One region of the Mesorhizobium sp. M0715 genome, then DNA from elsewhere that is predicted to be linked to it. Evidence: riboswitches for the same ligand, from Rfam matches in the RefSeq annotation. Region 1 holds a riboswitch; each other region holds the start of a gene.
The links. A riboswitch is a leader RNA that binds a small molecule or an ion and turns the genes downstream of it on or off. The one in region 1 is predicted to bind cobalamin.

Region 2: another riboswitch for cobalamin. It lies ahead of NKI21_RS02235 (aromatic ring-hydroxylating oxygenase subunit alpha); the one in region 1 lies ahead of NKI21_RS26195 (ABC transporter ATP-binding protein).
Region 3: another riboswitch for cobalamin. It lies ahead of NKI21_RS29245 (DUF1636 family protein); the one in region 1 lies ahead of NKI21_RS26195 (ABC transporter ATP-binding protein).
Region 4: another riboswitch for cobalamin. It lies ahead of bluB (5,6-dimethylbenzimidazole synthase); the one in region 1 lies ahead of NKI21_RS26195 (ABC transporter ATP-binding protein).

The regions. Positions count from the first base shown of each region.
Region 1 is NZ_JAMYPL010000026.1:85,363-92,751, reverse strand. Features, by position in the region: gene NKI21_RS26215 (MFS transporter) at 1-284, shown strand, start outside; gene NKI21_RS26210 (D-arabinono-1,4-lactone oxidase) at 298-1,575, shown strand; gene NKI21_RS26205 (DSD1 family PLP-dependent enzyme) at 1,575-2,714, shown strand; gene NKI21_RS26200 (AraC family transcriptional regulator) at 2,719-3,552, opposite strand; cobalamin riboswitch at 3,846-4,052, shown strand; gene NKI21_RS26195 (ABC transporter ATP-binding protein) at 4,215-5,003, shown strand; gene NKI21_RS26190 (ABC transporter substrate-binding protein) at 5,049-5,996, shown strand; gene NKI21_RS26185 (FecCD family ABC transporter permease) at 6,132-7,118, shown strand; gene NKI21_RS26180 (metal ABC transporter permease) at 7,143-7,389, opposite strand, start outside.
Region 2 is NZ_JAMYPL010000002.1:75,670-83,058, reverse strand. Features, by position in the region: gene NKI21_RS02265 (glycosyltransferase family 2 protein) at 1-626, opposite strand, end outside; gene NKI21_RS02260 (glycosyltransferase family 2 protein) at 626-1,378, opposite strand; gene NKI21_RS02255 (glycosyltransferase family 2 protein) at 1,434-2,168, opposite strand; gene NKI21_RS02250 (serine kinase) at 2,183-3,232, opposite strand; gene NKI21_RS02245 (PqqD family protein) at 3,282-3,713, opposite strand; gene NKI21_RS02240 (FAD-binding oxidoreductase) at 3,843-4,943, opposite strand; gene NKI21_RS02235 (aromatic ring-hydroxylating oxygenase subunit alpha) at 4,969-6,216, opposite strand; cobalamin riboswitch at 6,332-6,533, opposite strand; gene NKI21_RS02230 (DUF680 domain-containing protein) at 7,041-7,238, shown strand; gene NKI21_RS02225 (DUF680 domain-containing protein) at 7,310-7,389, shown strand, end outside.
Region 3 is NZ_JAMYPL010000035.1:31,516-38,904, forward strand. Features, by position in the region: gene NKI21_RS29215 (NADH-quinone oxidoreductase subunit C) at 1-588, opposite strand, end outside; gene NKI21_RS29220 (NuoB/complex I 20 kDa subunit family protein) at 593-1,174, opposite strand; gene NKI21_RS29225 (NADH-quinone oxidoreductase subunit A) at 1,165-1,530, opposite strand; gene NKI21_RS29230 (winged helix-turn-helix domain-containing protein) at 1,862-3,070, shown strand; gene NKI21_RS29235 (DUF6348 family protein) at 3,122-3,799, shown strand; gene NKI21_RS29240 (hypothetical protein) at 3,829-4,035, shown strand; cobalamin riboswitch at 4,170-4,373, shown strand; gene NKI21_RS29245 (DUF1636 family protein) at 4,412-4,840, shown strand; gene cobW (cobalamin biosynthesis protein CobW) at 4,843-5,895, shown strand; gene NKI21_RS29255 (cobaltochelatase subunit CobN) at 5,914-7,389, shown strand, end outside.
Region 4 is NZ_JAMYPL010000030.1:17,169-24,557, reverse strand. Features, by position in the region: gene NKI21_RS27655 (hypothetical protein) at 1-554, shown strand, start outside; partial or broken gene bluB (5,6-dimethylbenzimidazole synthase) at 677-1,294, opposite strand; cobalamin riboswitch at 1,406-1,585, opposite strand; gene NKI21_RS27645 (histone deacetylase family protein) at 1,707-2,633, shown strand; gene NKI21_RS27640 (exodeoxyribonuclease VII small subunit) at 2,637-2,888, shown strand; gene NKI21_RS27635 (DUF2277 domain-containing protein) at 2,999-3,265, shown strand; gene NKI21_RS27630 (pirin family protein) at 3,305-4,225, shown strand; gene dxs (1-deoxy-D-xylulose-5-phosphate synthase) at 4,356-6,269, shown strand; gene NKI21_RS27620 (hypothetical protein) at 6,418-6,711, shown strand; gene NKI21_RS27615 (GNAT family N-acetyltransferase) at 6,801-7,389, opposite strand, start outside.

The DNA.
Region 1 (7,389 bases):
CGACGTTCTGGGTCGCTGCCTTGGCTATGGGCTTTATCCTGCTGTTCATCGTGCCCTACCAGATACGTCTGGCGATCACCGCCGACGAGACGCGGACCGCTGTGCTGCTGGTGCCGGCGGCCCAGCTTTTCGGCCTGGCGATCGGACCGATCGCGGCGTCGCTGCTCATCGATGGCAAGGATTTCCGGCCGGTGCCGGAATTCGCCGCCGCCAGCGCGGTGGCCAGCGTGGCGCTGCTCGGTCTGTTCGTCCTTGTGTCACGTCGCCGTCGTGCGGTTGCCTGAGCGGGGAGGTGGGATGTCAAACATTTGGAGCAACTGGTCGGGCTTTGTAAGTGCCGAGCCCAAGCTGATCGCCAGCCCCGGCGATGCCGGTGAGCTCGGTGATCTCGTCCGGACCGCGCCTGGCCCGGTGCGCGTCGCCGGCGCCGGTCATTCCTTCACGCCGCTGGTGAAATCGCGGGGCACGATCCTGTCCCTGGAGAGGCTGGAAGGGCTGGTCTCGCACGATGCGCAAAAACATCAGGCGCGGGTGCGGGCAGGAACCCGGCTCGGCGCGCTGATGGGCATCCTGCAAGGCATCGGCCAGGGCCTGCCCAACATGGGCGATATCGACCGCCAGGCGATCGGCGGCGCGCTGGGCACCGCCACGCACGGCTCGGGACCGACGCTCGGCGCCTATCACACGCAGCTGGAGACAGTGCGGATCGTCGACGGGCTTGGCAAGGTTCGCGACTTCAAGCGGGCAGGGGATCAGGACATGATCCATGCCATCGGCGTCGCACTCGGCGCTTTCGGCGTGCTCACCGAAGTGACGCTGAACAACATCGCGACCTACCGGCTGCGGCGCCGCAAATGGGTGCTGCCGATCACTGAGATGCTGCGGGAGTTCGAGACGATGATGGCCGCGCATCGCTCGGCCGAATTCTACTACATTCCGTTTTCCGGCTACGCGCAGTTCATCGCCAGCGATCTCAGCGGCGCCGCACCCACCGCACGGCCGCCGGAAGAGGACGAGTCGGGTTTGAGGACACTGCGCAGGCTGCGCACTTCACTTGCCTGGCTGCCATCGCTGCGTGGCCGTCTGATCCTGGGCGCCATCGCCAAATTGCCGGCCGAGGACTACGTGCAGGACTGGCTCAACGTCTATGCCAGCGACCGGCAGACCAAGTTCAACGAGATGGAATATCATTTGCCGTTCGAGGAAGGGCCGAAGGCGCTGGCCGAGATCATCGAGCTGACCGAGAAGCGTTTTCCCGAGGTCTATTTCCCGATGGAGGTGCGCACCGTTGCGCCCGACGAATTCTGGCTGTCGCCATTCTACAGGAGGCCGACCTGCTCGATCGCCATCCACCATGACGCGGCGAACGATCCGCTGCCATTCATGCGGGCGGCCGAACCTATCTTCCGCAGATATGGCGGCAGGCCGCATTGGGGCAAGATGCACAGCCTCAAGGCCGCGGAGCTGAAAAAGCTCTACCCGCGCTGGGACGACGCCATGGCGGTGCGCCGCGACATCGATCCGCAAAACCGCTTTGTCTCACCCTACATGGCCGGCCTGTTCGGCATCGAATGATGAGCACCTATTTTTCCACCCTGTCGGATGCGCTGAAGGAAGCCGGCATCTTCCAGCCCTGCCTGCTGCTCGATCGCGACCGGCTGGACAGCAACATTGCCCTGGTGAAAGACAGGCTCGACCCCGGCCTTGCTGTGCGGTTGGTCGACAAATCGCTCGCCTGCCTGCCGCTGCTTGCGCATATCGGCAAGGCGCTCGGCACCAATCATGTCATGACCTTCCATCCGCCGATCAGCGAGGCGGTGCTGAAGGCGTTTCCGGATGCCGATCTGCTGTATGGCAAGCCGATGCCTGTCGATGCGGCAAGGGCTGTGCTTTCGAGGGGCGCGGTCGACTGGTCGCGTGTCTGCTGGCTGATCGACAGCGAGGAGAGACTGGCGGAATATGGCGCCCTCGCTGGCGAACTCGGCATCGGCCTGCGCATCGCTTTCGAGATCGATGTCGGGCTGCATCGCGGCGGGTTCGCCAATCCTGAGGCCTTGTCGAAGGCGTTGAGCGCGTTGCCGGCCCGGCTGCATTGCGAAGGCGTCATGGCCTACGAGGCGCATGCGCCGCTCATTCCCGGCCTTTTCGGCGGACCGGCAAAGGCATTGGCCAAGGCGTCGGCGCAGGCCTCGGCGTTCGTCGCCTGTCTCGGCGCCGACCAGCGCCGTATCCTGAACATCGGCGGTAGCAAGACCGCGCTGCTTCATCATGGCGGCATGGCCAACGAGGTCTCGATGGGCTCCGCCTTCGTGCTGCCCAGCGACTTCGATACGCCAGGACTCGACGGCTTCCAGCCGGCGGCCTTCATCGCCACGCCGATCCTGAAAATGGTCGAGCCGATGCTGCCTGGCCCGCCGGCCGTCACCCGCCTGCTGCAGGCGCTCGGCCGCTTCCCGCGCAAGGGCTGCTATCTCTATGGCGGCAAGTGGATGGCCGAGCCCGTCTTCCCCGAAGGCATGAAGGCGAACGGGCTGCTCGGCCTGTCCTCCAACCAGCAATTCATGGGCTTGCCCGCCGACGCGACCGCAAAACCCGGCGACTACGCGTTTCTAAGGCCGACGCAGAGCGAAGCCGTGCTGCAGCAGTTCGGGTCGATCGCTGTGTTTTCCGGCGGCGGGATAGTCGATCGCTGGCCGGCGCTGCCGATGGCCTGACCGACTACGCCTTCACCGGTATCCAGATCTCCAGCCCGCCATTGCCGCTGCGTGGGTCGAACTCAGGGCCGTAGCGTTCGAATTCCGGCGCATCCGATATCTCGTGGCCGGAAGCCGGCAGCCATTTGTTCCAGATCGTATTGACCGTGCGGCGGATGGTCGAGATGTGTTCGCGGTGGGCAAAGACCGCATATTTCTGCGCCGGCACCCGCACCCGGCTGAATTCCCTCGGCAGGTCGGAAAAATCAGACACTTCGACGCCGGCGATGTAGTCGAAATTGCCGGCATCGTCGCCGTTGACGCAGACGCCATAGGCGACATCGCCGGTCTCGCCCGGAATGTTGCCGATATAGGGGCCGAAGCGCTGCCATTGCATCGGAATGGCGGCGCTGGTTTCGCAGCTGTAGCGTTCGCCGAGGCCGGCGATCAGGAACGGCCGGCTGGTCTCGAAACGCGGTGGTTCGAGATTGGTGAGGAAGGACTGGTCCATCAGGATCGGCTCCACGAGGTCGAGCTTGTCGAGTGTGCCTTGCGCGCGCACCAGTTCCGGCGTGGTGCCGAACTGATCGCGGAAGGCCCGGGTGAACGCCTCATGCGAGTTGTAGCCGGCGTCGAGCGCGACGCTGAGGATGTCGGGCGCCCCGCCGGCCAGCTTGCGCGCCGCCTCGGTCAGCCGGCGTGAGCGCATGTAGCCCATCACCGACCGGCCGGTGGCGGCCCCGAAAGCCCGCGTCACATGAAAACGCGACACCCCGCTGCTTTGCGCGACATCGTCGAGTGTAACAGCCTCCGGCAGATGACTTTCGACGAACCACAGCGCTTTCTCGGTCGAGTTCATTTTGCTCCTCGCATTGGCCAGATCATCCTGCCGTTTCCTGGCGCGGCCAGTTTGATCGAAATTGCGCATCCCGCGCAATCGCACCGATCCCGTCACAGTCGCACCGATATGGCGCAGCGTTGGAGCGCCCCTTGCCGCCGACGAGCCAAATTCGGCAGGCTTCACTTGACAGCGCCAGGCGGCATCCTCTAAATGCGTAATGTTATTACATATCGAGAGCGGGAAATGCATGTTTCCCCTAGCCGGCCCACCACTCCGTCCGAGAAATCCATTGCGAAGCGATTGGGGGAAATCTACGCTGAAGCGGTGATGGTCCCCGAGTCGAAAGGCGAGGGGTGAAAAGGGAACACGGTGAGATCCCCAGGGGTCGAGGCCGTGGCTGCCCCCGCAACTGTAAGCGGCGAGCAAAATCCGTGAATGCCACTGGCCGGCAAGGCTGGGAAGGCAGGATGGCGCAACGACCCGCGAGCCAGGAGACCTGCCATCACTGAGTTGACCGGACGGGGTGTGCCGGGAGGAAACGCGAATCCCGGTCTTGTCGGCCGCTTCGCCAGCTTCCTTCCGTCGCCAGTTTTGGAAAGTGACGGAAAGTTGGACGGCTCTATCGATCATCGCATCATCGTGAGCACGCTTTGCCATCCCGGCAATCTGGCGGGCAGCCGATGCCCGTAGCGCTTCTCGAAGCCCGTGACCTCTGCGCCATGGCGAACGGGCGGGATCTGGTCCAGGCGGTCAGCTTCTCGGTGGCCGCTGGCGATCGCCTAGCCATCATCGGTCCCAACGGCGCCGGCAAGACGACGCTGCTGCGCATGCTGTCGGGCATGCTGCGGCCAAGTTCCGGCGAGGTGAACCTCGGCGGGCGCCGGCTGGACAGGATTTCCGCCGCCGAGCGGGCACTGCATATCGCCGTGGTCGGCCAGACCGACCAGCCCGATCCGCGGCTGGCGGTGATCGACTATGTCGAGCTGGGCCGGGTCCCGCACGCTCGGCTACGGCGCAGGAGCGAGGAGCGTGACATTGTCGTCGATGCGCTGCGCCGGACCGGCCTGCTGCCGCTGCTTGGCCGCACCATCGGCTCGCTGTCGGGCGGCGAGCGCCAGCGCGCCCAACTGGCCCGCGCCATCGCCCAGCAGCCAAAGATCCTGTTCCTCGACGAGCCGACCAACCATCTCGACCCGCGCGCCCGCGGCGAACTGCTCGACCTCGTGGCAGGCTTCGAGATGACGGTGATCGCGGTGCTGCACGATCTGGCGCTGGTGGCACCGTTCGCCACCAGGGTGGCGGTGATGAACCATGCCCGTCTGCAAGCGCTCGCCGCACCGCGCGAAGCGCTGACCCAAAAGCTGATTCGCGAAATTTTCGGCATCGATGTGCTGCGTCTGCGCCATCCGACCGAAGACCGCGAACTGACGGTGTTCGATGTTCCGAACCGTGCCGCGCCGCCATCCTGATTGAAGCCGTCCCATATCGATCATCCCGTCCACAGGAGCAAACCCTTGAAACGCCTTGCTTTTTCGCTTGCCTTCTCGCTGCTGGCCTCGACAGCCCTGGCCTTCCCGGTAACTGTCGACAGCTGCGGCAAGCCGCTGACCTTCGATGCGCCGCCGAAGCGCGCCGTCATCCAGGATCTCAACATGGCCGAGATGGCTTTCGCGCTGAAACTGCAGCCGTCGATCGTCGGCCTGACCGGCATCACCGGATGGTACAAGGTGGGTCCTGAGTTCAAGGCCGAGCAGGGTTCGATCCCGGAACTGGCGCCGAAATATCCGACGCTCGAAAACCTCGTCGCGGTCGAGCCCGATTTTTTCTTCGCCGGCTGGTATTATGGCATGAAGCCGGGTGGTGAAGTGACGCCCGACACGCTTGCTCCGCACGGCATCAAGACGCTGGTGCTGACGGAAAGCTGCGTCCATCTCGACAAGAGCCGCCCCGCCGCCTCGATGGACCTGCTCTATGGCGACGTCGAAAAGCTGGGCACGATCTTCGGCAAGGAGGCCGAAGCTGAGAAGCTTGTCTCCGGCTGGAAGACGCGGCTCGCCGACATCACCGCCAAGGTCGGCGACGCCAAGGGAACGCGGGTCTTCCTCTATGATTCCGGCGAGGACAAGCCGTTCACCGCAGGCAAATTCGCCATCCCCAGCGCCATGATATCAGCCGCCGGCGGCGACAACATTATGGCCGACATGGACACCAGTTGGGGCAATACGGACTGGGAAACGGTGGCGTCGCGCAATCCGCAATTCCTCATCCTGCTCGATTACCAGGATGGCGGTGGCTACAGGAAACTGCTCGATTTCCTGAAGGCGCATCCGGCCATGAAGGAGACCGACGCGGTCAAGAACGAGCGCTTCGTCGCGCTGCGCTATGCCGAACTTACTCCCGGCCCGGCCAACATCGAAGCGATCGACAAGATCGCCAAGGCCATGCATCCGGAAGCGTTTTGATGCCTGTCGCCCAAAAGTGCGCAGCGGTTTTGGGGCAACGACATGCATGAACAAGAGATCCTGGAAGTGCGTCGCACGCGTCCTGACAGACGCGACGCATTTCCAGGCTTGCGCCATCCGGCATTTGCACTGGCCATGCTGGCGGGCGCGGCGGCGATCGCCGCTCTCGCTCTGCTGTCGATCGCCTATGGTTCGACACTGATCCCGCTGACCGATGTTGTTGCCGCGCTTGGTCGTGTAATCGGCTTCAGCGGGCACGACGTGGCAGGACCGGTCGGCAAGATCGTCGTCGACCTGCGGCTGCCGCGCACGATCCTGGCCATCTGCGTCGGCGTCGGTCTCGGCGTCGTCGGTGCGCTGCTGCAGACGGTGACCCGCAACGACCTTGCCGACCCGTTCCTGTTCGGCCTGTCGTCGGGCGCCGCCGCGGGTGCGGTTTCCGTTATCACCGTCTTCGGCGACAGTTTCGGCATCTGGACATTGCCGGTCGCGGCCTTCACCGGCGGCATATTGGCTGCCGGCGTCGTCCTGCTGCTGGTGGCGCGGGTGAGGGGGCAAGGCCCGGAGCGGCTGATCCTTGCCGGCCTTGCCGTGTCCTTCATGTTCACCGCCTTGACCAACTATCTTGTCTTTGCCGGCGATCAGCGCGCCGCCCACTCCGTGCTGTTCTGGACCATGGGCGGCCTTGGCCTGGCGCGCTGGGACAACATCTGGCTCGGCGCACTGGGTGCGGGGACCATTCTGGCTTACGCGCTGTGGAACCACCGCCGGCTCGATGCTTTCCTGGCCGGTGAAAATGCCGCCGAAAGCCTTGGCGTGCCGGTGGCGCGCATGCGCCGGATGACCTTTCTCGTCGCCGCCTTCTCGACGGCTATCCTTGTCTCGGTCGCTGGCGTCATCGGCTTCGTCGGGCTGATGATCCCGCATCTGTCACGGCCGCTGGCGGGCCCCTTGCACCTGCGCCTGGTTGCCAGCTGTGCCGTGTTTGGCGCGGTGCTTTTGCTGGCCAGCGACCTTCTGGCCCGAACGCTGCTGCCGCCGCAGGAACTGCCGATCGGCATCATCACCAGCTCGGTCGGCGCGTTCTTCGTCGTCACCATGCTGATCCGCAACCGGCTTTGAGTGCGGCCTGGGTCAGGGCCGCGATTACTCTCCCGAAATGCCCAGTTGCACCCGTTGCTTTGGGCGCTTCGACTGGAACAGGGCAAGCAAAAAAACGCCGGCCTGAACGACGACGATCGTCGGGCCGGTGGCTGCGTCGATGTGATAGCTGAGGATCGTTCCCACGACGCTCGACCCGATGGCGGCCGCGGCGGCAATGGCGAGCATGCGCTCAAAGCTCTTCGTCAAAAGAAAGCCGATCGCTCCCGGCGCGATCAGCATGGCGATGACA
Region 2 (7,389 bases), on a different contig from region 1:
ACCTGGAGATAGCCCCGGTCGCGTGCCGGATCGCGGCCGTAGGAAAGGCTGCCCGGACGGATGCGGCGCAATGCAAGCACGTCGTCGAGCATGGCAAGGGCAAGGCCTGCCTCACGAACCCGGGCGATCCAGTCGATCATCTCGCCGCGACCGCCTGGTGGGTCGAGGATGGGACCGATGCGCGGCACCACCTCCTGGCGGATCATCATCGTCGTGCGCGACCAGCCAGCTCCACTGGTCGCATCGGGCAAATCGGGGCTGTCGCCGCGAAACGTCCGCCAATGCGTAAAGACGCCCGCTGTCCCGGGATGACGGCCGAGATAGGCCAGCTGCTTTTCGACCTTGTCCGGCAGCCACAAATCGTCGGCATCGAGCGTCGCGATGAGCGGCGTCGAGAGTGCCGCAATGCCACGGGTCGTTGCGCTGCCAGGTCCGGCATTGTCCTGTCGCAGCACCGTCACCGGCAGGTTCATCGCATCGATCACCGCAGCCGTATCGTCGGTTGAACCGTCATCGACCACGACGATGGCCTCCGCCTTTGCCGTCTGGGCCAGAACGGAGTTCAGGGCCGCGCCTATGGTGGCGGCCGCGTTGAAAGCCGGAATGACGACGCCGTAGCCTGCCATCAAAGGAACCGCCACTGCGCGAGATCCTTGAAGTCGAAGATCCCCTCCACCCGGCGCAAGCTGGGATCGGCCTTGCGACGCTTCATCGACTTGTGAATGGCGCGCATGAACTCGCGAAAGGGCACATCGGCTTCCTTGGTCATGTTGCCGGGATGACGCCTGTAATAGAGAGCCACCGTATCGGGCATAACGTATTTTGCCTGGCTCTCAAAGATACGCAACAGATAGTCGGTGTCCTCGGCCTGTTTGAAATCCTCGTCGAAACCACCGGTGCGCTCGATGAGGTCTCGCGCAAAGATCCCGGCGGACAGGTGGATCCCTCGCACGGTTATGGAGTGGCTGTCGGCGGCCGGTTCCAGCGTCTCTCCATCTATCTTGTCTATCAGCGTCATGCGCGAATAGGTCAGGTCGAGGCCCGGATCCTCTTCGAAGCAGGCGAGATCCGCCTTGAAGCGCCCTGTCGGGGAGATGTCGTCCGAATCGAGAAACGACACCAGGCCGGTCTGCGGCAGCAACTGCTTCAGCCCGGCATTGCGCGCCTTGGTGACCCCGCCATTGACCTGCTGGAAAAGACGAATGCACGGGGCCTCGTCGATCAACGACCGCACGACGGCCGCAGAGCCATCGGTCGACCCATCGTCGATGACGATGATGTCGAGATCGATGTCTTCGCGCTGCCTGAGCAGCGAGCGCAGCGCCAGGCCAACGAACTGTTCGCGATTGTAGACCGGCATGATGACGCTCAGCCTCATTGGCGTCTCCAGCAGCGTTCCGGGCTTGGCTGATCCGACCCGATTGTGTCGAGCATCATAGCATTCGCCAATCGGCGGGACTCTTCAATTCGAAGATGCCCTGGACCTCACGCCGTGACGGATCGGCCTTGCGCCGCCGCATCGACTTGTGGATTGCACGCAAGTGGTTGCGGACCCTGCCGCTATGTTCCTTGGTGACATTTCCGGCATGGCGTCGGTAGTAGATCGCGACGGCGTCCAACAATTCGTAGTTCGGTCCCGCCTCGAAAACGCGCAGCAGATAGTCGGTATCCTCAGCCTGCTCGAAATCCTCATCAAACTCGCCCGTCCGGTCGACAAGCCCTCTGCTGAACACGGCGGCGCTCAGCGAAATTCCCCGAAGCGTCATCGTGCGGCTGTCGACTGCCGGTTTCAGCCGCTCATCGTCGATCCGGTCGACCAGCGTCATCAGCGAATAGGTCAACTCAAGCCCGGGGGTAGCCTCGAAGCGGGCGAGATCGGCCTTGAACCGTCCGGCCGGCGAGATGTCGTCAGAATCCAGAAACGAAACGAACTCCGCATCCGGCGGCAGTTGCCGCAGCCCGGCGTTGCGCGCCCTGGCCACGCCCATGTTGGATTGCTGGAACAGTCGGATACAGGGGTTTTCGCGCATCATCGAGCGCACGGCCTCAGCAGAGCCGTCGGTCGAGCCGTCGTCGATGACGATGATGTCGAGATCGGCGGCGTCCCGCTGCCGCACCAGCGAGCGCAATGCCGAAACGACATAGCGTTCACGGTTGTAGACGGGCATTATCACGCTCAGTTTCACGAATCGCCCCGCGCGAGAAAGTCGGCAATCGTGCCGGCTATCTCCTGGGGCTGCGTCCCCAGCGACAGACGATAGCACGGCAGCAGGCGGGTCAGGTCGCTGAAGAAGCGAAAGCCGCTCTCTCGCTCGCCCGGCATCTGCGCTATGCCGGACGGTGCCAAGGCGATCATGGCATCCCTGCGCGACACCGGCACGATTGAACTTGCCTCGCCTCCGCCGATATGTGGCACCACCAGCGCAACGATGTCCAGAGTTTCGGGCACGGGTCGGGGCGCGATGTCATCAATGTGAAAAGCATGCTTGCCTTGCCAGTTGAGCGGACCATGCGCCGGCAGCCGATGCTTCAGCCCAAGCCGCGCGAACCCTTGGGGATCCTGCTTGAGCGTTGAAAACAGTGGGCGGGCAGTCACGCCGTTGGCAAGGTCGACCAGCACATAGTCGTCGCCGACGCTGTCCAGTCCGTTGAGGAGGCCGGCGGCAACGGTTCCGGATTTCCCAGCCCCGCCCGCACCGGCCAGCAGGACGCCCTTGCCATTGGCGCCGAGCGTGCCGGCATGGGCAAGGCGCATGCCGCGCGCCCCATATTCCCAATGCAGGAAAGCCCGCAGCGGCGCTCCCGGCTCCCACGGCGGAAAGGCGTCGGCCGAAGCCATCAATTGCACGCCAACGCGACGTTGCGGATCATAGAACTGCCAGAAATCCAGGTCGTGGAAATGGTTGCCACGCAAACCGGCTTCCGCCAGTTGGGTGGCGAAGCCATGCTGCGTGAAGGCTCCCTGGCCCCACCTGGCCGGTGCCGCGATGCCGTCTATGCCGGGATGCGCGACGAAGACGCGGCAGATGTCGGCAGGCGTTCGGTTGCCCGGAGCAGTGACAAAGCCATGAGCGACGGCATCCGCCAACGCGCCGGCGCTGACATGCGCGGTCAGATCCAGATGCGGCAAGCTCGCCTTGCGGGTCAGTGGATAATGCGCGGCGCTGCTCTCTGCTTGCGCCAGGACATGACGTGCGTAGTCAACCAAGTTTTCGAGAGTGACGTTCGGCATGGGTTTGCCTGTTCCGGAGCTGTCCGGCAACGAGAACCTGATGGGCGCTTCAGTTGGCTTGCTTCACCGCGGGCCAGCCGAGGGGCTCCTCGACCTCGTGGATGGGATCGACGACAATGAGATCGGCGAGATCGTCATGGATGTCGACCTTGAGGGGCTCTCTGGCAGCGGCGAGCTGAGCCAGCAATTCGCTTGGAACCGGTCTTGCCACGCCATCGGTTACGGCCGCCAGCAAACCGAATTCGAGCAATTGTGAAACAAAGCCGTCAATCGCGGCGGCATCGAGGGCGCCAATTCCGGTCGTGGCGCCGACCAGTTCGGAGGCAGGCACGCCGGACGACAGTGCATCCCAAAGTCTGCTGCCTGAATCAGAGAAGCCGAAATATTTGCCCGTGGTCAGGTCAAGAACGACGGCTTCGCCGTCGAAGGATTCAAAGACGATATCCTTGCTGGCAATGGCATAGATGCCGGATTGTCGCATGTTTGCTCCCCCGCCGAGCAGGCCGCGGAGATGATCTTCGGGCCTTACGGTCAACCCCACCGTTGCAGGCGTCTAACCATTTGCAGGGTTTTTGGCAAGATAGCGCAGGCTCGGGGCGAGCGCAGCCGATCACGCTTCGATTTCAAGCGCAGAAAGCGGCTTCGAGCAACAGGCGAGGATAAAGCCGTCCTCGATTTCGTGATCGAGGATGCCGCCATTGTGGCTCATCTCGACATCGCCCGCGACCTTCCTCACCTTGCAGGTGCCGCACAGGCCGAACTCGCAGGCGGCGGGAATCCGCACCCCAGAGGCGCGTGCCGTCTGCAGCACGGTCTGGCCGGCGACGCATTCGGCATCGACATCGGAAAGCGAGAACCGGATTGGTGTCACGGCCTCGACAGCAGCAGCGGCGCCGTCTTCCGCCGGCGGCGAGAACGGCGCCGGGATCTCCTCCACGGCAGGCGCCGCAAAGCTTTCCTGATGGTATTTCGCCATGTCGAAGCCGGCGGCGTCCAGCATGCCGCGCACGGCGCGCATGAAGGGATCGGGGCCGCAGCAGAAGATCTCGCGCTCACGGAAATCGGGCGCCAGCAATGGCAGCCGGATCGCGTCGATGCGGCCCATATGGCCGAACCAGCCCTCGCGGCTCGACCGCTCCTCGATCATGAAGCCGAGCGACAGGCCGGGCATGCGGCTGCCGAGCAGCTCGAGTTCCTTGCGGAAAATGATCTCTTCCGGGCGGCGCGCACAGTTGACGAAGCCGACATCTGTCCATGGCGCGCAGTCGTTCAGCCAACGCAGCATCGACATCATCGGCGTCACGCCGGAGCCGGCCGAAATGAACAGATATTTGGCCGCCGGGTGGCTGTGTAGCGAGAAGTCGCCGGTCGGCCCATAGGCCTTGACGTGCGAGCCCGGCGTCAGATGGTCGAACATCCAGCGCGTACCGGTGCTGCCCGCCTGCGCCTTGACCGTCACCGCGATTGAGAACGGCCGCGACGGCGAGGACGACAGCGTGTAGGTGCGCATCAGCGGCCCGTCCGATGTCGGTAATTCCAGCGTCACGAACTGGCCCGGTTTGTAGCGGAACCAGGTCTGGTTGTCGGAGCGGAAGGTGAAGGTCTTCACGTCAGGCGCTTCGTCACTGACGCCGATCACTTCCAGCACCTGCAGCCTGTCGTTCCAGGGCGTCATCTGGTCGAGATGGCGATAGAGGCCAAGGTCCGTCATCGCATTCATCCTCTTGTCCCCTGGGCTAGGCGACGCTGCGCAGGGCCGGCCGGTCGCCTTCTGCAAGGCGCGGTCCGATGAACGACGCGTACCACTCGACGAACTGGATCACGCCGCCCTCATGCAGCTCCGAATAGGGGCCTGGTTCGTAGGCCGGCGACAAGATGCCGAAGGCGTTTTCCTCGACGATGCGACGGTCCTGGTCGTTGGTCTCGGTCCAGACATGGGTGAGCTCAGCGAGATCGTAGTCGACGCCTTCGACCGCATCCTTGTGGACGAGCCATTTTGTCGTCACCGCGGTTTCCGTGGCACTGATCGGCAGCACGCGGAAGGTGACGGCATGGTCGCCGAGGATATGGTTCCAGGTTGTCGGATAATGATAAAGCAGCAAGGAGCCGATGCGGTCGGTTGAAACGCTGTCGGACAGGTTCTTCTGGACCGCCCGTTTTCCCGTCATGGTGTAGCTGACGGCATCGCGCAGCAGCGGCGCGCGGGTGGCGCGGTACTGCCCTGCCGGATCGATGCGGAATTTGCTCGGCAGGCCTGATGCCTCGCATTTGGCCCAGTGCGCGACCATTTCAGGGTCGCTGTCGGCGCCGTTGACGCCGGTCACGGTCGGAGCCTCGGGGAAGGTCTTGCACAGCTCAGGATGATTGGCGGCGCAGTGATAGCACTCGCGGTTGTTTTCCCAGACCAGCTTCCAGTTGCCCTTCTCGACGATCGTGCTCTCGAAGGCGATCTTTGCTTCACGCAACCGGTGCGGCAAAAGATAGGGTTCGATCATCGCCCGCATCGGCGCGAAATCCGCCGGCTCCTTGGCCAGACAGATGAAGATGTAGCCGCCGACGCTCTCGCAGGCGACCGGCTTCAGGCTGAAATCACTCTTGTCGAAACCGTCGGCCATCTGGCGGGCAAACAGCAGGCGGCCGTCCAGCTCATAGGTCCACTGGTGATAGGGGCAGACGAGCTTTGCCGCCGTGCCCTTCTCCGTGTTGCATACACGGCTGCCGCGATGGCGGCAGGAATTGTGGAAGGCGTTGATCTTGCCGTGCTGGTCGCGGACAAGGACCACCGGATAGTCGCCGATCTGCACGGTGATGTAGCTGCCCGGCTTCGGCAGTTCGCAATCATGGCCGATGAACAGCCAGTCGCGATACCAGATCAGCTCCATGTCGAGCTTGAAGTAGTCCGGATCGGTGTAGAAGGGCTGCTCCAGCGAAAAGCCTTGCCGGCGCCCCTTCAGGAGCCTCAGCATGTCGTTGCGGGTATCCATGTCCTGTCCTCGTTTCTAAGGACTGAACTGGTGGTGATGGAGGAAGGATTGAAACGCAGGCCGGCTAGGTGCCAGACATGCGCTATCCACCTCTTGACCGCCCACCGCGATCAGTCGAGTCTAACAATCTCGGGCTGGTTTCCGGGCTCTGGAGTTGTCCTTGCGGACCATCGCGACACCTTCCCAGGCAGTTGCCCAGTGGTCTCCCGTTGCGACTTGAACTCCACCACCGTTGCGGGGGCAGCGCCGGATTCTGACCGGCTTCCCAATTCTCCGCCTCGTCGTCACGAAGCGGCACCTGAGATGGTATGATCTAACCACGATCGGGGGCGCGCCGTCGGCATGAAAACGACATCGTATCCATGCGGCGCGACACGGCCTGCGAACGTTCCCGCAGACCGTCGCGGGCTGAAATCCACCTCCCGGATGACCATTTTGCCGGCTGCGATATCCCCGAATCGGACCCCTTGGCGGGGTCAAAAAAGGTTAACGGTTTCGAAAAGTGACTATTAGCTCGATCTAAAATCGAACCGAACGGTTCGTTTCTGTTGACGGTGCGTGCAGGACGGTGTGAACGCTGGGCCTCTGAAACAGTCAGTGATCCATCCAGCGGTTACACTTAACATGCTGATTTAAAGAAGAAAAATATACCCGTAGATTCCCTTGGCACAATTTCAAGGTGTGGATTCATGGTCCACACGGAACAACTTCGTGATTGGAAAAGGCGGGGTTGCCCTCCCACATCGGGGCTGTCCGAACGACGCGATTTCATTTCCAAGACACGCCGCTAGACGGACGGAAAAAGACGATACTGGAGTACAAAAATGAAAAAGATCATTCTCACTGCCGCAGCCCTTCTGGCCATTTCCGGCAGCGCCTTCGCTGGTAGCGACCACTACGGTTCGAACGCCGCGGCAGCCACTGCTGTCGACAGCTCGTACACCGCTTCGACCAAGAAGTCGGAACCGGCTGCTCAGGCGCCTGCCCAGGGTGCTGACCGCAACGTCTTCGGCAACAACTAACAGCCGATTCCCAGTCGACGGCGGGCTCGCCCGCCGCCCTGGCGAAATTCAGACATTCAGGAGTATTTAAGATGAACAAGATCCTCATTGCTGCCGCCGCCGTTCTGGCCATCTCCGGCAGCGCTTTCGCCGGCAGCGACAACTACGGTTC
Region 3 (7,389 bases), on a different contig from region 1:
CTCGTCACCCGGCAGCACGTAATCGGTGCCTTCCCAAGGGGACAAAAAATCGAAATTGCGGAATTCCTGCTTGAGCTCGACCGGCTCGTAGATGACGCGCTTGGCCTCGTCGTCGTAACGCACCTCGACGAATCCGGTCAGCGGGAAATCCTTGCGCAGCGGATGGCCTTCGAAACCGTAGTCGGTCAACAGGCGGCGCAGATCCGGGTGGCCAGAGAACAGCACGCCGTAGAGATCGTAGGTCTCGCGCTCGAACCAGTCGGCACCGGGGAACACGCCGGTGATCGACGGCACCATGGTTTCCTCGTCGGCCTGCACCTTGACGCGGATGCGCACATTCTGCTTCGGCGACAACAGGTGGTAGACGACGTCGAAGCGCTTGGCCCGCGACGGATAGTCGGCGCCGCAGACGTCGACGATCGAGATGAACTGGCAGCGCGCATCGTCGCGCAGGAAGGTCATCACCTCGACCAGATCGCGTGGCTCGACTTGAACGGTGAGTTCGCCATAGGCAATCGCCGCGTCGTTCACGCGGCCGATCAGCTTCTCGCCGAGATATGTCGACAGTTCGCTCAGGGATGCGGTCATGGATTTACCGTTCGATCGTGCCGGTGCGGCGGATCTTCTTCTGCAGCAGAAGAATGCCGTAAAGCAACGCTTCGGCGCTCGGCGGGCAGCCGGGCACATAGATGTCGACCGGCACGATGCGGTCGCAGCCGCGCACCACCGAATAGGAATAATGGTAGTAGCCGCCGCCATTGGCGCAGGAGCCCATCGAGATGACGTAGCGCGGTTCCGGCATCTGGTCGTAGACCTTGCGCAGCGCCGGCGCCATCTTGTTGGTCAGCGTGCCGGCGACGATCATGATGTCGGACTGGCGCGGGGACGCACGCGGCGCGACGCCGAACCGCTCCGAATCATAGCGTGGCATCGAGGTGTGGATCATCTCGACCGCGCAGCAAGCGAGGCCGAACGTCATGAACATCAGCGACCCGCTGCGCGCCCAGGTGATGAGCGCCTCGGTCGAAGTGACCAAAAAGCCCTTGTCGGCCAACTCATTGTTGATCTCGAGGAAGAAGGGATCGTCCTCCCCCACCGGCCTGCCGGTGTTGGGATCGATAATACCCTTGGGCTTCGGCGCGACGAGGGTGCCTGAACTGTCGTTCAATCCCATTCCAGCGCTCCTTTTTTCCATTCATAGGCAAAGCCGATGGTCAGCACCGCCAAAAACACCATCATCGACCAGAAACCGAGCATGCCGATCTTCGAAAACGACACCGCCCACGGAAACAGGAAGGCCACTTCCAGGTCGAAGATGATGAACAGGATCGACACCAGGTAGAAACGGATGTCGAACTTCATGCGGGCGTCGTCGAACGAGTTGAAACCGCACTCGTAGGCGGAAAGCTTTTCGGGATCGGGATTGCGATAGGCCACCAGGAAGGGCGCGGCCAGCAGCGCCAGGCCGACAACCAGCGCCACGCCTATGAACAGGACGATGGGCAGGTATGAGCTCAAGAGTGCGTTCATGCTCGGCTTTCCGTTGGTGCCAATCCACTTTGATTACAGCACCGGACCCTAATGCGGAAGCGTGACAGTTTAACCGCTGAACCGTTTTAAGGGCCTATGCTGCAACGCGGCGAGGGTTAGCGCAGCACTTCCAGCGAAGCAAGTCAAACCTTGTTCAAAACACCGACCTGGACGGCATATCGCGGCAAACTGGTCCGATCCGCTCCTGTTTGATTTCCTGCGCCTATTACTCCACTTTTCTCTCCTGACATGGATGCCGCCAAAACCCTGCTAGCATGCGTTGGAATCAGCCTTTCGACCCTCGGTCAAAACACTTCAAAGTGATGCCTGCATGAAGGAAAAGATCTCGCTCCCCACGGCCCGTCGCATCGCGCTTGCCGCCCAGGGGTTCCTCGATCCCCGCCCGACCGGTACGCCCGACCGCCGGCATTTTGCCCGCACCCTCTCCCGCACCGGCCTGCTGCAGATCGATTCCGTCAGCGCCGTGGTGCGCGCTCATTATATGCCGCTCTATTCGCGCCTTGGCCCCTACCCGTTCTCGCTGCTCGACAACGCGGCCGTGACGCGCAAGCGCACGGTTTTCGAATACTGGGCGCACGAGGCCTCCTTCCTGCCGGTCGAGACATACCCGCTGATGCGCTGGCGCATGCAGCGCGCCGAGCGCGGCGAGGAAATGTATCTGGGGCTCGCCAAATGGGGCCGCGAACACGCTGCCTATATCGAAGAGATCTACCGCCAGGTCGCCGAGCGCGGCCCGATCGCCGCTTCCGCGCTGGAGGGCCAGAAAGGCTCGGGCGGCTGGTGGGGCTGGAGCCATGCCAAGCACGCCTTCGAATGGCTGTTCTGGGCCGGGCGCATCACCACGGCGCACCGCCGCGGTTTCGAGCGCTTCTATGACCTGCCCGAACGCGTGCTGCCGCAGGCGGTCCTCGACCTGCCGGTGCCCACGCCCGAGGACGCGCACCGCGAATTGCTGCGCATTTCCGCCCGCGCCCACGGCGTGGGCACTTCAGGCGATTTGCGCGATTATTTCCGCCTGTCGCCGGCCGATATGAAAGGCCGATTGGAGGAACTGGTTGAAACGGGCGAGTTGCTGCCGGTGCGTGTCGAAGGCTGGGACAAGCCCGCCTATCTTCACAAAGACGCCCGCCTGCCGCGCAAAGTCGAGGCCCGCGCCCTGCTGGCGCCGTTCGATCCGGTCGTCTTCGAGCGGTCGCGCACCGAGCGGCTGTTCGATTTCCACTACCGCATCGAGATCTACACGCCGGCCGACAAGCGGCAATATGGCTATTATGTCCTGCCGTTCCTGCTCGGCGACAGGATCGTGGCACGCGTCGACCTCAAGGCCGACCGTCCGGCCAGCATACTGCGCGTCCATGCGGCCTATGCGGAGCCCGGTGCACCGCCTGAAACCGCTGCAGAGCTGTTCGAGGAATTGAAGCAGATGCAGGGCTGGCTCGGACTCGAACGCATCGAAGTGACGCCTGCCGGGGATTTGGGTCCGGCGCTGCTGAGCGTGATCAGCGACGGGCGCTCTTGACATCAGCCGTCGGCTGCAGCCGTTTGAGGGAGTTTTGTCGGCCTAGGTTCAATGATGGCATCGCAAGAGGTTCTCGACCTGATTCACGAAGCGTTGATTGCGCATGGGATCAGCGCCATCCGTGGACAGAACGATGTCAGGATTGAACTGGAAGACCTGCGCTTTGAAGCCCAAGTTTTCGACAAGGAGCCGTCAGGCTCGGGTCGCAGGCTTGTTCTCGAAATCTACGTCTTCTCACCGTTGCTAGGCACTCAGCCGGTCATCGAATCTTTTGTTGGACTGGGCGACACGCGTGAACAGGCGATTTTCCAAGCATTCGGAAAATTCCTGATCGGTGTATTTCATGTGCTGATCGAGGGCCTTGCGGAGCATGTTTGCGAGAACATGCAAGCCGAGATTGCATTCTGGCAACGGAATGATGCTGGCTGGAAGATCTACGGTGGACCTGTGATCACACAGGCTGCAGTGGAATGCACTCTCAACCGGACATATCCAGCGTTTTATGCCCGCTTGGAAAAACTGTTCACGGCTAAGGTTCGCCCTGGCAGTCATTTCATCCGGATATTCCTGGCGAGCTATGGCGGAGCACTGGTCGGCAACGAAATTCTCCTGGACAACGAAACTTGGCCGGAAGGTCAAGAGCTCCTCGTTGATCAGGACTGGCACCACGGCGACGGGTACCAGGCGCTGCGTCAGGTCATCCTTGCGTTGCCGGGAGATAACAATTGAGCCAACGTACACAGGCTAGCGGATAAACAATGGATATCAAAGCCAGGCTGACCCAAGAGGTGCAGGAGTGCCTCGATAGGATTTCGTCCTTTTCATGGGACGTACATGCGCAGGCAATCCGAAAACGCTACCCTGACCTGCTGGAGACACATTTGGCTTCAAAGTTGATGGCATTTACTTCGATGTGGGTGACGGCGCCGGATGGCTGGACCGGCAAGATGGAGATATCCTTCTGACGGCTTTCGTTACAGCTTTTCCTGATCCCAACAACGAAGATGGCATTCGCGAAGAGCGGTCAGTGGTAGTGAAGCGTCCCCGCCCCTGATTTCAGATTGCCCCTGCGTTGCGTTGACACCGCTGCCCGCAAAAGCCTAAATCCGGTTCAGATGGTCTCTTGCCCGCAACGGCAAGAGCTAAGAGGGAATGCGGTGCGGGGCAAAATCCCAAATCCGCGGCTGTCCCCGCAACTGTAAGCGAAGAGCCAAGGCCGAAAGCCACTGGGGAGTTCCCGGGAAGGCGGCTACCAAGGCGATGACCCGCGAGCCAGGAGACCTGCCGTCTGCGACTTTAGAATCCGATCGCCCGGCGGGTTTCCGGGCAAGGAGCCCGATCTTGGACCACGACAGCAGTTTTTCGGCTGGCACAGCGGATATTTCGTCCGGCCATGATGATGCCTTGGCCGGCGTCACCATCATCGTCTGCGCCTCCTGCCGCGATGAGACCGGCGCCGACGCTCATCCCCGCGCCGGCGAATTGCTGGCGGACGACACGCGCCGCGCCGCATCCGGCGACGACATCCGCATCCGCAGCGTCGAATGCCTCGGCAATTGCAAGCGCCGCCTCAGCGCCGCCATCCTGCGCGACGGGTGCTGGAGCTATGTCTTCGGCGACCTGACCACGACCAGCGGCGCCGACCTCGTGACAGGCGCCAAGCTCTTCGCCACCTCGAAGGACGCCCTGATTCCATGGCGCGGCCGCCCCGATAGCCTGAAGCGTGGCCTCGTTGCCCGCATCCCTCCCTTAGACCTGCTGAAGGATTGACCATGACTGCCCCAGATTCGCCTGCGAACCTCTCCCGCGTTCCCTGCACCGTCGTCACCGGCTTCCTCGGCGCCGGCAAGACGACGCTGGTCCGCCATCTCCTGGAAAACGCCGGCGGCAAGCGCATTGCCATCATTGTCAACGAATTCGGCGACATCGGCATCGATGGCGAGATCCTCAAGGGCTGCGGCATAGACACCTGCCCGGAGGAAAACATCGTCGAACTGGCCAATGGCTGCATCTGCTGCACCGTCGCCGACGATTTCGTGCCGGCGCTCGACAAGATCCTCGCGCTGACGCCGAGGGTCGACCACATCCTGATCGAAACCTCGGGCCTGGCGCTGCCCAAGCCGCTGGTCCAGGCCTTCCAGTGGCCGAGCGTGAAGAGCCGCGTCACAGTCGATGGCGTCATCGCCGTGGTCGACGGCCCGGCGCTGGCCGAAGGCCGCGTCGCCAACGACATGGACGCCTTGCAGGCGCAGCGCGCCGGGGACGAGACGCTCGACCATGACGATCCGGTGGAAGAAGTGTTCGAGGATCAGATCGCCTGCGCCGACCTGATCATCCTGTCGAAGAGCGACCTGATGGACGCCGCCGGCACCGCCCGCGCCAACGCCATCATCAACGAACATTCCGCCCGCGCGGTGAAGATCGTGCCGACGTCGCATGGCAAGGTCGATCCCTCCGTGCTACTCGGGCTCGGTCTCGCCGTCGAGGACGACATCGAAAACCGCAAGTCCCACCATGACGGCGCATTCGACCATGAGCATGACGACTTCGACACCTTCATCGTCGACATTGCCTCGATCGCCAATCCGGACGAGTTGGCAAAGCGCGTCGCCACCGTCGCCGAAGAAGAGAACGTGCTGCGCGTAAAAGGCTTCGTCGAGGTCGGCGGCAAGCCCATGCGGCTCTTGCTGCAGGCCGTCGGGCCGCGCGTCAATCATTACTATGACCGCGCCTGGACCGCGCAGGACGACCGCCGCTCGCGTCTCGTCGTCATCGGCCTGAAGGGGCTGAACCGCCCGGCGATCGAGCGTATACTCGCCGGCTGATCTCGGACACGGGTTGCGATGCACATCCTCACCACGACATCCGCCTCGCTCGACGACCTCGCCGAGCCGGTCGATCTGCGGCAGACGCCGGCGGATATCGTGGCCCTGTCCTTCACCGACAGCGACCTCGCCGGACTGGCGGCGGCCTGGAAGGCCGAAGCGGAACACCTGCCTTCGATGCGGCTGGCGGCCCTGCGTGACCTGCGCCATCCCATGTCCGTCGACCTCTGGGTCGACAGCGTCGCCCGCCACGCCAAGGTCATCCTCGTGCGCATCCTCGGCGGCTACGACTGGTGGCGCTACGGCTGCGACCAGCTTGCCTCGACCGCCCGCGAACGCGGGATCAAACTGGCGCTGCTGCCCGGCGAATGCCGCGACGAGGATCTGCGCCTGATCGAAGCCTCGACGCTACCGCGCGAGGAGCTCGATGGCCTGCTCGACTATTTCCGCGAGGGCGGCCCGGCGAATATGAGCGCGCTGGTGCGGAGATTGGCGGGGCTGGCTGGATCGGATGCGGACGTAGCAGAGCCGGTTCCAGTGCCGAAAGCCGGGTTTTATGAGCCAGGACTTGGGGTCGTTGGTGATCCTTCACACCCCCCTCTGTCCTGCCGGACATCTCCCCCGCAAGGGGGGAGATCGGACTTCATCAAAGCCGGCTCTTTTCCCGTTTCATTAGAAGCTGACGCGTCCGCAACCTCGACAATTGGCGAAATCTCCAATGACAGCGCAATCTCCCCCCTTGCGGGGGAGATGTCCGGCAGGACAGAGGGGGGTGTGAAGGAACTCGACGCTGACAACGTCAACGCTCCTATCATCCCCATCCTGTTCTATCGCTCGATGCTATTGGCCGCCGATGTCGCGCCCATCGATGCGCTTTTCCACGCGCTCCGCCAGCGCGGCATCAATCCGGTCCCCATCTTCGTCTCCAGCCTCAAGGACCCCTCATCCCTGGCGTTCGTGGAAACCGCACTCGCCGCGCTCAATCCCGCCGCCATCATCACCGCGACCGCTTTCGCGTCCGGCGCCGAACCCGGCATTGAAACCCTGTTCGACCGCGCCGGCGTACCGGTCTTCCAGGTCATCGTCGCCACCACCCGCCGCGACGTCTGGGAGACCAACCAGCGCGGCCTGGCGCCCGCCGACCTCGCCATGCATGTCGTGCTGCCCGAACTCGACGGCCGCATCCTGGCCGGCGCCATTTCCTTTAAGGGCGAGAGCGAGATCGATCCAGCACTTGGCCACCGCGCCTTTGCCAACCGGCCGGAACCGGATCGTGTGGCGCAAGTGGCTGACCGCGTCGCGGCCTTTATCCGCCTGCAGGAGACAGCCCGCGCCGAACGCAAGCTGGCCATCCTGATGCCGGATTATCCCAGTGCCCCCGGCCGCACCGGCTACGCCGTGGGTTTGGATGTCCCGTCCAGCGTGCTGGCCATGCTGCAGGACCTCAGCGAACAGGGCTATGTCGTTGAGGGGATTCCGCAAACGCCGCGTGAG
Region 4 (7,389 bases), on a different contig from region 1:
CCGGCCTGCTCGGCGGTATCGCCGCCTTCCTGCCGATACCAGGCCTGAGCGGCCTGGTCTCCTTCATCAACACGGTGATCCGCCTGTCGCTGACCTATGTCGACGAGATCATCCTCGGCTACAACATCCGCATCAATTCAGCCTCGCCCTTCGAGACGGCGCGCCAAGGCGTAGTGCTCTATGCTCAGAACGGCAAGGTCATGGTCAAGAACGCCGTCTGGCTGGCGGTCATCATGTGGGGCATGTCGTTCATCATCTTTCTGATGATGCTGGCACCTGCCGGTGCGATTCTGTTCCTGATGCCTGGCCAGCTCGCCGGCTGGGCTTTTGTGCTCGCCATCGTCTTCGCCTGGGCATTCAAGGCGGCGTTCATCGAGCCTTTCGCCATCGCCTGCCTGATGCAGGTCTATTTCAAGACCATCGCGGGCCAGGTGCCCGATCCGGCCTGGGACGCCCGGCTGGCCGAGGCATCGTCGAAGTTCAGGGAGCTCAAGGACAAGGCGCTGGCCTCCTTCGGCGGTTCGCGCTGGGCTACGGCCGGCGCCACACCCTGATCGGCTGGGCGGATGGTGTCTGGTGAGGCAGGAACGGTGTTGAGGCGCGCCACGGTGGATTTGAGCTGTGTCTCGCCTTGCCCGGAAAAGGTCTCGCTCATGATCAGCTCCGGCAGCGGCAGCCGCCGTCCCCAGCCATGCGTTTCAAGGTCCGGTTTGGGAGCGAACTCGGAAACACGGCCGAGGCAGAGATAGGCGACCGGCGTTACGTGATCCGGAATGGCCAACAGCCGCTTCAGCGCCTCAGCCTCGATGATGCTCACCCAGCCGACGCCAACGCCCTCGGCACGCGCGGCCAGCCAGAAATTCTGCACCGCGCAGACGGTGCTGTAGAGATCCATCTCCGGATTGTGCCAGCGTCCCAGCGGCGAACCCTTCGAGCGCTGCCGGTCGCAGGTGATGCAGATGTTGAGCGCGCTCTCGCAGATGCCTTCCAGCTTGAGCTTGCGGTACAGCGCCTGTTTTTCCGCCTCGATCGCCGGCAGTTCCTGTTCTCGCGCGGCCAGGAACAGGTCGCGCACCTCCGCCCGTCGTTTGACATCGCGAATGACAATGAAATTCCATGGCTGCATGAAGCCGACCGATGGCGCGTGATGGGCGGCAAGCAGCAGCCGTGCCAGCACGTCGTCATCGATCGCGGTGGGCAGGAAATGGCTGCGCACGTCACGCCGCGTGAACATGGCGCGGTAGACCGCATCGCGCGCATTCTGGTCAAATCCATCGTCAATGGCAGCGGTCATGTGTTCCGGCATCGCTTGTCCCCTTGCGATTGCAGATTCAAAACTGACAGAGCGTACTTTGTGCGTCCAAGTAGACGCACGTCGCTCTGATGCCATCCGCCTGACCACGCGGATGACAATGCCTGCCAGGCCGGTCTTCTGGCTCGGGATCAACCCGCGTCCGGTGCCTTCCCGTCATCGACAGTGGCATTTACCGGCGCGGTCCCCCTCACAGCGTTGGGCACGCCACGGAATTCAACCGTGTTCCCGATTCTCCCGCTTGCGGCGGGCACCAGGCAGTACCAGGGACCTTACGCCGAAGCGCCCGCGGGGCCAATGCCTGCGGCGACGCGAATGGACGCAGTCGCGATTTTCCCCAGTCATCGGCCGCCCGTGCATGGCCTTTGTCGATCCGGGTCACTAGATTAGGACGATGACCACCCGTCTCTACACCCATCCGATCTTCCTCGAGCATCTCACGCCGCCCGGACATCCCGAGCGGCCCGACCGCTTACGCGCCATCGAGCGCGTGCTCGACGACGAAGCCTTTGCCGGGCTCGATCGTATTCAGGCGCCGGAAGGCGACGAGGCCACCATCCTCTACGCGCATCCCGCCGATTTCGTCGCCCGCGTGCGCGCCGCCATCCCCGACGAGGGGATTGCCCGCATCGATGCCGACACCACTGCCAGCCCGAAGAGCTGGCAAGCGGCGATCACCGCGATCGGCGCCGCCAACGCCGCCGTCGATGATGTCTTTTCGGGCCGCGCCGACAACGTCTTCGTCGCCGCCCGGCCGCCCGGCCATCATGCCGAAAAGACCACGGCGATGGGCTTTTGCCTGTTCAACACGGCGGCGATCGCGGCGCGTTATGCGCAGAAGAAACACGGTGTCGAGCGCGTTGCCGTCGTCGACTGGGACGTGCATCACGGCAATGGCACGCAGGATATTTTCTGGGACGATCCGTCGGTGCTCTATTGCTCGACACACCAGATGCCGCTTTATCCCGGCACCGGAGCGAAGACCGAAACGGGCGCCGGCAACATCGTCAACGCACCGCTGGCGCCGCAGACCGGCAGCGAAGTGTTTCGCGATGCCTTCCTGTCGCGCGTCCTGCCCGCGCTCGACAATTTCGCGCCCGACCTGATCATCATTTCGGCGGGGTTCGACGCGCACCACCGCGATCCGCTGGCCGAGATCAATCTGACCGAGGATGATTTCGACTGGGCGACCGGCCAGCTGATGCAGCGCGCGGCACGCCACAGCGGCAACCGGCTCGTCAGCCTGCTCGAGGGCGGCTACGATCTGCAGGGATTGGCATTTTCGGTCGCCGCCCATGTCGGGCGACTGATGAAAGGATGAATGATGGCCGATGAGACCAACGAAGACGTCAAGGCGATGAGCTTCGAGCAGGCACTCGATGCGCTGGAGAAGATCGTCGATGATCTGGAGCGTGGCGACGTGCCGCTCGACCAGTCGATCAAGATCTATGAGCGTGGTGAGGCGCTGAAGGCGCATTGCGACCGGCTGCTGAAGGCCGCCGAGGACAAGGTCGAGAAGATCAGGCTGTCGCGCGACGGCAAGCCGGTTGGAACGGAGCCACTCGACGCGGATTGAGGCTCGGTCCGAAAATGGCCTCGCCTCACCGGTTTTTGGACATGATCATGATCGAGGATATAACTCGTTCCGATTGAAACAGCTCAAGGACAAGAGGAGATACGGAAGCGATGTGCAGAAACATCAAGACCCTGTTCAATTTTGATCCGCCGGCAACCAATGACGAGGTGCGCGACGCGGCTCTTCAGTTCGTCCGCAAGCTGAGCGGAACCACGCGACCCTCGAAGCAGAACCAGCACGCCTTCGACCATGCCGTCGAAGCCATCGCCGCCTCGGCGCGCGAACTGCTCGATTCCCTGGAAACCCACCAGCATCCGCGTAATCGCGAAGAGGTCGCGGCCAAGCTGCGGGCAAAGGCGGCGATCCGCTTTGCCTGATGCGGCCAGGCGGCCTTCGACCACCGACAAGGAGAGTCCATGAGCTTCTTCCCCGGGAAAGACCCTGAGGCAGGCGATGCCTTCGCCAGCGATCAGATCGAATTGATGGTCATACCCAACGCCAAGGATATCGGCGGTTTTCAGGTGCGCCGTGCCCTGCCGACGGCAAAAAGGCGGCTGGTGGGGCCGTTCATCTTCTTCGACCGCATGGGTCCCGCGATCCTGCGCGCCGGTCAGGCACTGGATGTCCGTCCGCATCCGCATATCGGCCTGTCGACGGTCACCTATCTGTTCGACGGCAAGATCCGGCACCGCGATTCACTCGGCACCGAAATGGTCATTCAGCCCGGCGACGTGAATTTGATGACCGCCGGCCGCGGCATCGTCCATTCGGAGCGTACGCCGGAGGAACTGCGTGGCGCGCCGATGTCGGTATCCGGCCTGCAGACATGGCTGGCTCTGCCGGACGACAAGGAAGAGGTGGCTCCGGTTTTCGAGAATACCGCAGCGCTTCGGCTTCCCGAGATCGAAGCCGAAGGCGTCAACGGGCGCCTCATCATCGGCGATTTCCAGGGACTGCGGTCCCCGGTCAGGGCCGACACGGAGACGCTCTACGCCGACCTGCGCCTGGCGCCCGGCGCCAGCGTGAAAATCCCTGCTGATGCGGAAGAACGCGCCATCTATACGCTGGAAGGCGAGGTCTCAATTTCGGGTGATGTATTCCCAGCCGAACGGCTGCTGGTGTTCCGTCCCGGTGACGAGATCGTCGTGTCGTCGCAGACCGGGGCGCATTTCATGCTGTTCGGCGGCGCCTCTCTTGGTTCGAAGCGTTACATCTGGTGGAATTTCGTCTCGTCGTCCAAGGAGCGCATCGAACAGGCGAAAGAGGAATGGAAGACGGGCCGCTTCGACATCGTTCCCGGAGACGAGGAAGAGTTTATTCCGCTGCCGGAAAGCTGATGCCCTGTCACCCAAAAGTGGCAGAACGAAATGCATAGACAAAAGACTAGGGCCTGATCCGCGTCACTGACACACATTTACTTTCGCCGGCCGGCGGCCTATTCGCCCATCAACCGAAAGCCCGAGCACCGTGAACGCAACGCCGCATACGCCGCTTCTCGACAAGGTCCGCATCCCGGCCGACCTGCGCACGCTTGCCGAAAGTGAACTGCCGCAATTGGCGTCCGAGCTTCGCGCCGAGCTGGTCGACGCCGTGTCCCGCACGGGTGGTCATCTGGGCGCAGGGCTTGGCGTGGTCGAGCTGACAGTGGCGCTGCACTATGTCTTCAACACCCCCGACGACCGGCTGATCTGGGATGTCGGCCACCAGGCCTATCCGCACAAGATCCTGACCGGCCGCCGCGACCGTATCCGCACGCTGCGCCAGGAAAGCGGTCTGTCCGGCTTCACCCGCCGCGCCGAAAGCGAGTACGATCCCTTTGGCGCCGCCCACTCCTCGACGTCGATATCGGCCGGCCTCGGCATGGCCGCCGCCCGCGATCTCTCCGGCGGCCGCAACAACGTCATTGCCGTCATCGGCGACGGCGCCATGTCTGCCGGCATGGCCTATGAGGCGATGAACAATGCCGGCGCGCTCGATGCACGGCTGATCGTCATTCTCAACGACAACGACATGTCGATCGCGCCGCCGACCGGCGCGATGAGCGCCTATCTGGCGCGGCTGGCCTCCGGCAAGGCCTATATCGGCCTGCGCGATTTCGGCAAGAAACTGACGTCCTATCTCGGCAAGCGCGCGGATCGTGCGATCACAAGGGCAGTCGAGCATGCACGCGGCTACGTCACCGGCGGCACGCTGTTCGAGGAACTCGGCTTCTATCACATCGGCCCGATAGACGGCCACAATCTGGAGCATCTGATCCCGGTCCTGAAAAACGTCCGCGACAATGGCGAAGGCCCGGTGCTCATCCATGTCGTCACCCAGAAGGGCAAGGGCTATGCGCCGGCCGAAGCCGCTGCCGACAAATATCACGGCGTCAACAAGTTCGACGTCATCACCGGCGCGCAGGCCAAGGCGCCAGCCAACGCACCGGCCTACACCAAGGTGTTCGCCGAAAGCCTGGTCCAGGAGGGCCGCGAGGACGACCGTATCGTCGCCGTCACCGCAGCCATGCCGAGCGGTACCGGCCTCGATTTGTTCGGTGAAGCGTTCCCGTCGCGCACCTTCGATGTCGGCATCGCCGAACAGCATGCGGTGACCTTCGCGGCGGGCCTTGCCACCGAAGGCTACAAGCCGTTCGCGGCCATCTATTCCACCTTCCTGCAGCGCGCCTACGACCAGGTCGTCCACGACGTCGCCATCCAGAAATTGCCGGTGCGCTTTCCCATCGACCGGGCCGGCTTCGTCGGCGCCGATGGCGCCACCCATTGCGGCGCCTTCGACATCACCTTCCTGGCGACACTGCCGGGTTTCGTCGTCATGGCGGCCGCCGACGAGGCGGAGCTGCGTCACATGGTACGCACTGCGGCGAGCTATGATGAGGGTCCGATCGCCTTCCGCTATCCGCGTGGCAACGGCGTCGGCGTCGACATGCCGGAGCGCGGCTCGGTTCTCGAAATCGGCAAGGGCCGCGTCGTCAAGGAGGGCACCAAGGTTGCATTGCTGTCCTTCGGCACGCGGCTGCAGGATTGCCTGATCGCCGCCGAGGAGCTAGGGGCTGCCGGGCTGTCCACCACTGTCGCCGACGCCCGTTTCGCCAAGCCGCTCGACCAGGATCTGATCCGACGGCTGGCCCGCTCGCATGAGGTGCTGGTGACGGTGGAGGAGGGCGCCGTCGGCGGCTTCGCCAGCCACGTGCTGCAGTTCCTTGCCCATGAGGGCCTGCTGGAAAGCGGCCTGAAGGTGCGTCCGCTGGTGCTGCCCGACGCGTTCACCGACCACGCCAAGCCGGAAAAGATGTATGCCGATGCCGGGCTCGATGCCGCCGGCATCGTGCGCACCGTGTTCGTGGCACTCGGGCACACAGTCCACGCCCAGCGCGCCTGAATCAAAGTCTCAATGACTTGAATCGGTTTGCCGGCCAACGATCTTAACGCGTTGTTTACGCTGACGTTTGGCGCTTTGCTTACCGTGTCTGTTGGCCGTTCTTCAATGGCGCCCTGCTAGATCGTGATCAGGCAGGGAGACAACAACAATGAAAACGCTTCTGTGCGGTGCAGCGCTTTGCGCCGTCATCGTCGCGCCGGCCACAGCCGAAACGCGCTATGATCGCAGCCTCGAAAAGGCGGCGATGGGCATCGTCGCTGGCAAGATGGGCGACATCCGCGGCGGCTTTTCATTCAAGCAGGTGCCGCAATTGGTGGTTCTGCCGGCCCCTGTTCCCGCGCCTGCGGTTGCCATCGAGCCTGCACGCGAGCAAGCTTCGGGAGGGCGTCAGGATGGGTTGTCTCCAGCCGTCGAGCGTCCGGTTCCGCGAAGCGTATTCTGAGCTGGAGAGCAGCAAGCCTTGATCGGGATTGCCCGATCGTTTCATCGTGCTTGCCGCTGTGCGGGTGATCTAAGAAGGCGCTGGCAATGCTACTCCGCCGCCACCAACTCCGCTTGTTGCGCCGGTTTCTCGGGGCGCCAGGATTGCGCCGCGTGGCGGGCGCGGTCTGCCAGGGCGGCTAGGCGTCCGCGCAGGTTTCGTCCACCCACCACTGACGACAAGGTCACCGAATGCGTCGCAAAGCGGCGCTTGAAATCCTCGCCGCCGCAGAGAAAATCGATCGTGGCCAAGCCCCGGTCAAACGACCACTGGATGTAATCCATCATCAAGACCATGCCCGGCGAGGCCCGTTCGAAGGCCGGATCATAGGTGGTGACGAAAGCCATCATCGTTCCATGCTGCTCGAAATTGATCGAGATGGCGATGATCTCGTCTTCGCGTTCGAGCACGAAGATGCGCAGCAATCCAAGCTTGGCAAGAACGGATATGAGTGCCGCCAGCGCGGGGGAACCTTCGTCGAAGAGGTCCGAAACGCGGCCGTGTTTTGCAAGCCATACCCGCTTCAGTGCCGCGACGCGCTCCAGCACCGGCTCGCGGGCTTCGTGCGCATCCATCAGGCGGAAACGCAGCGCGCCGCCTTCCTCCATAAATTTGTAGCCACGGCGATAGTTTTGCCGG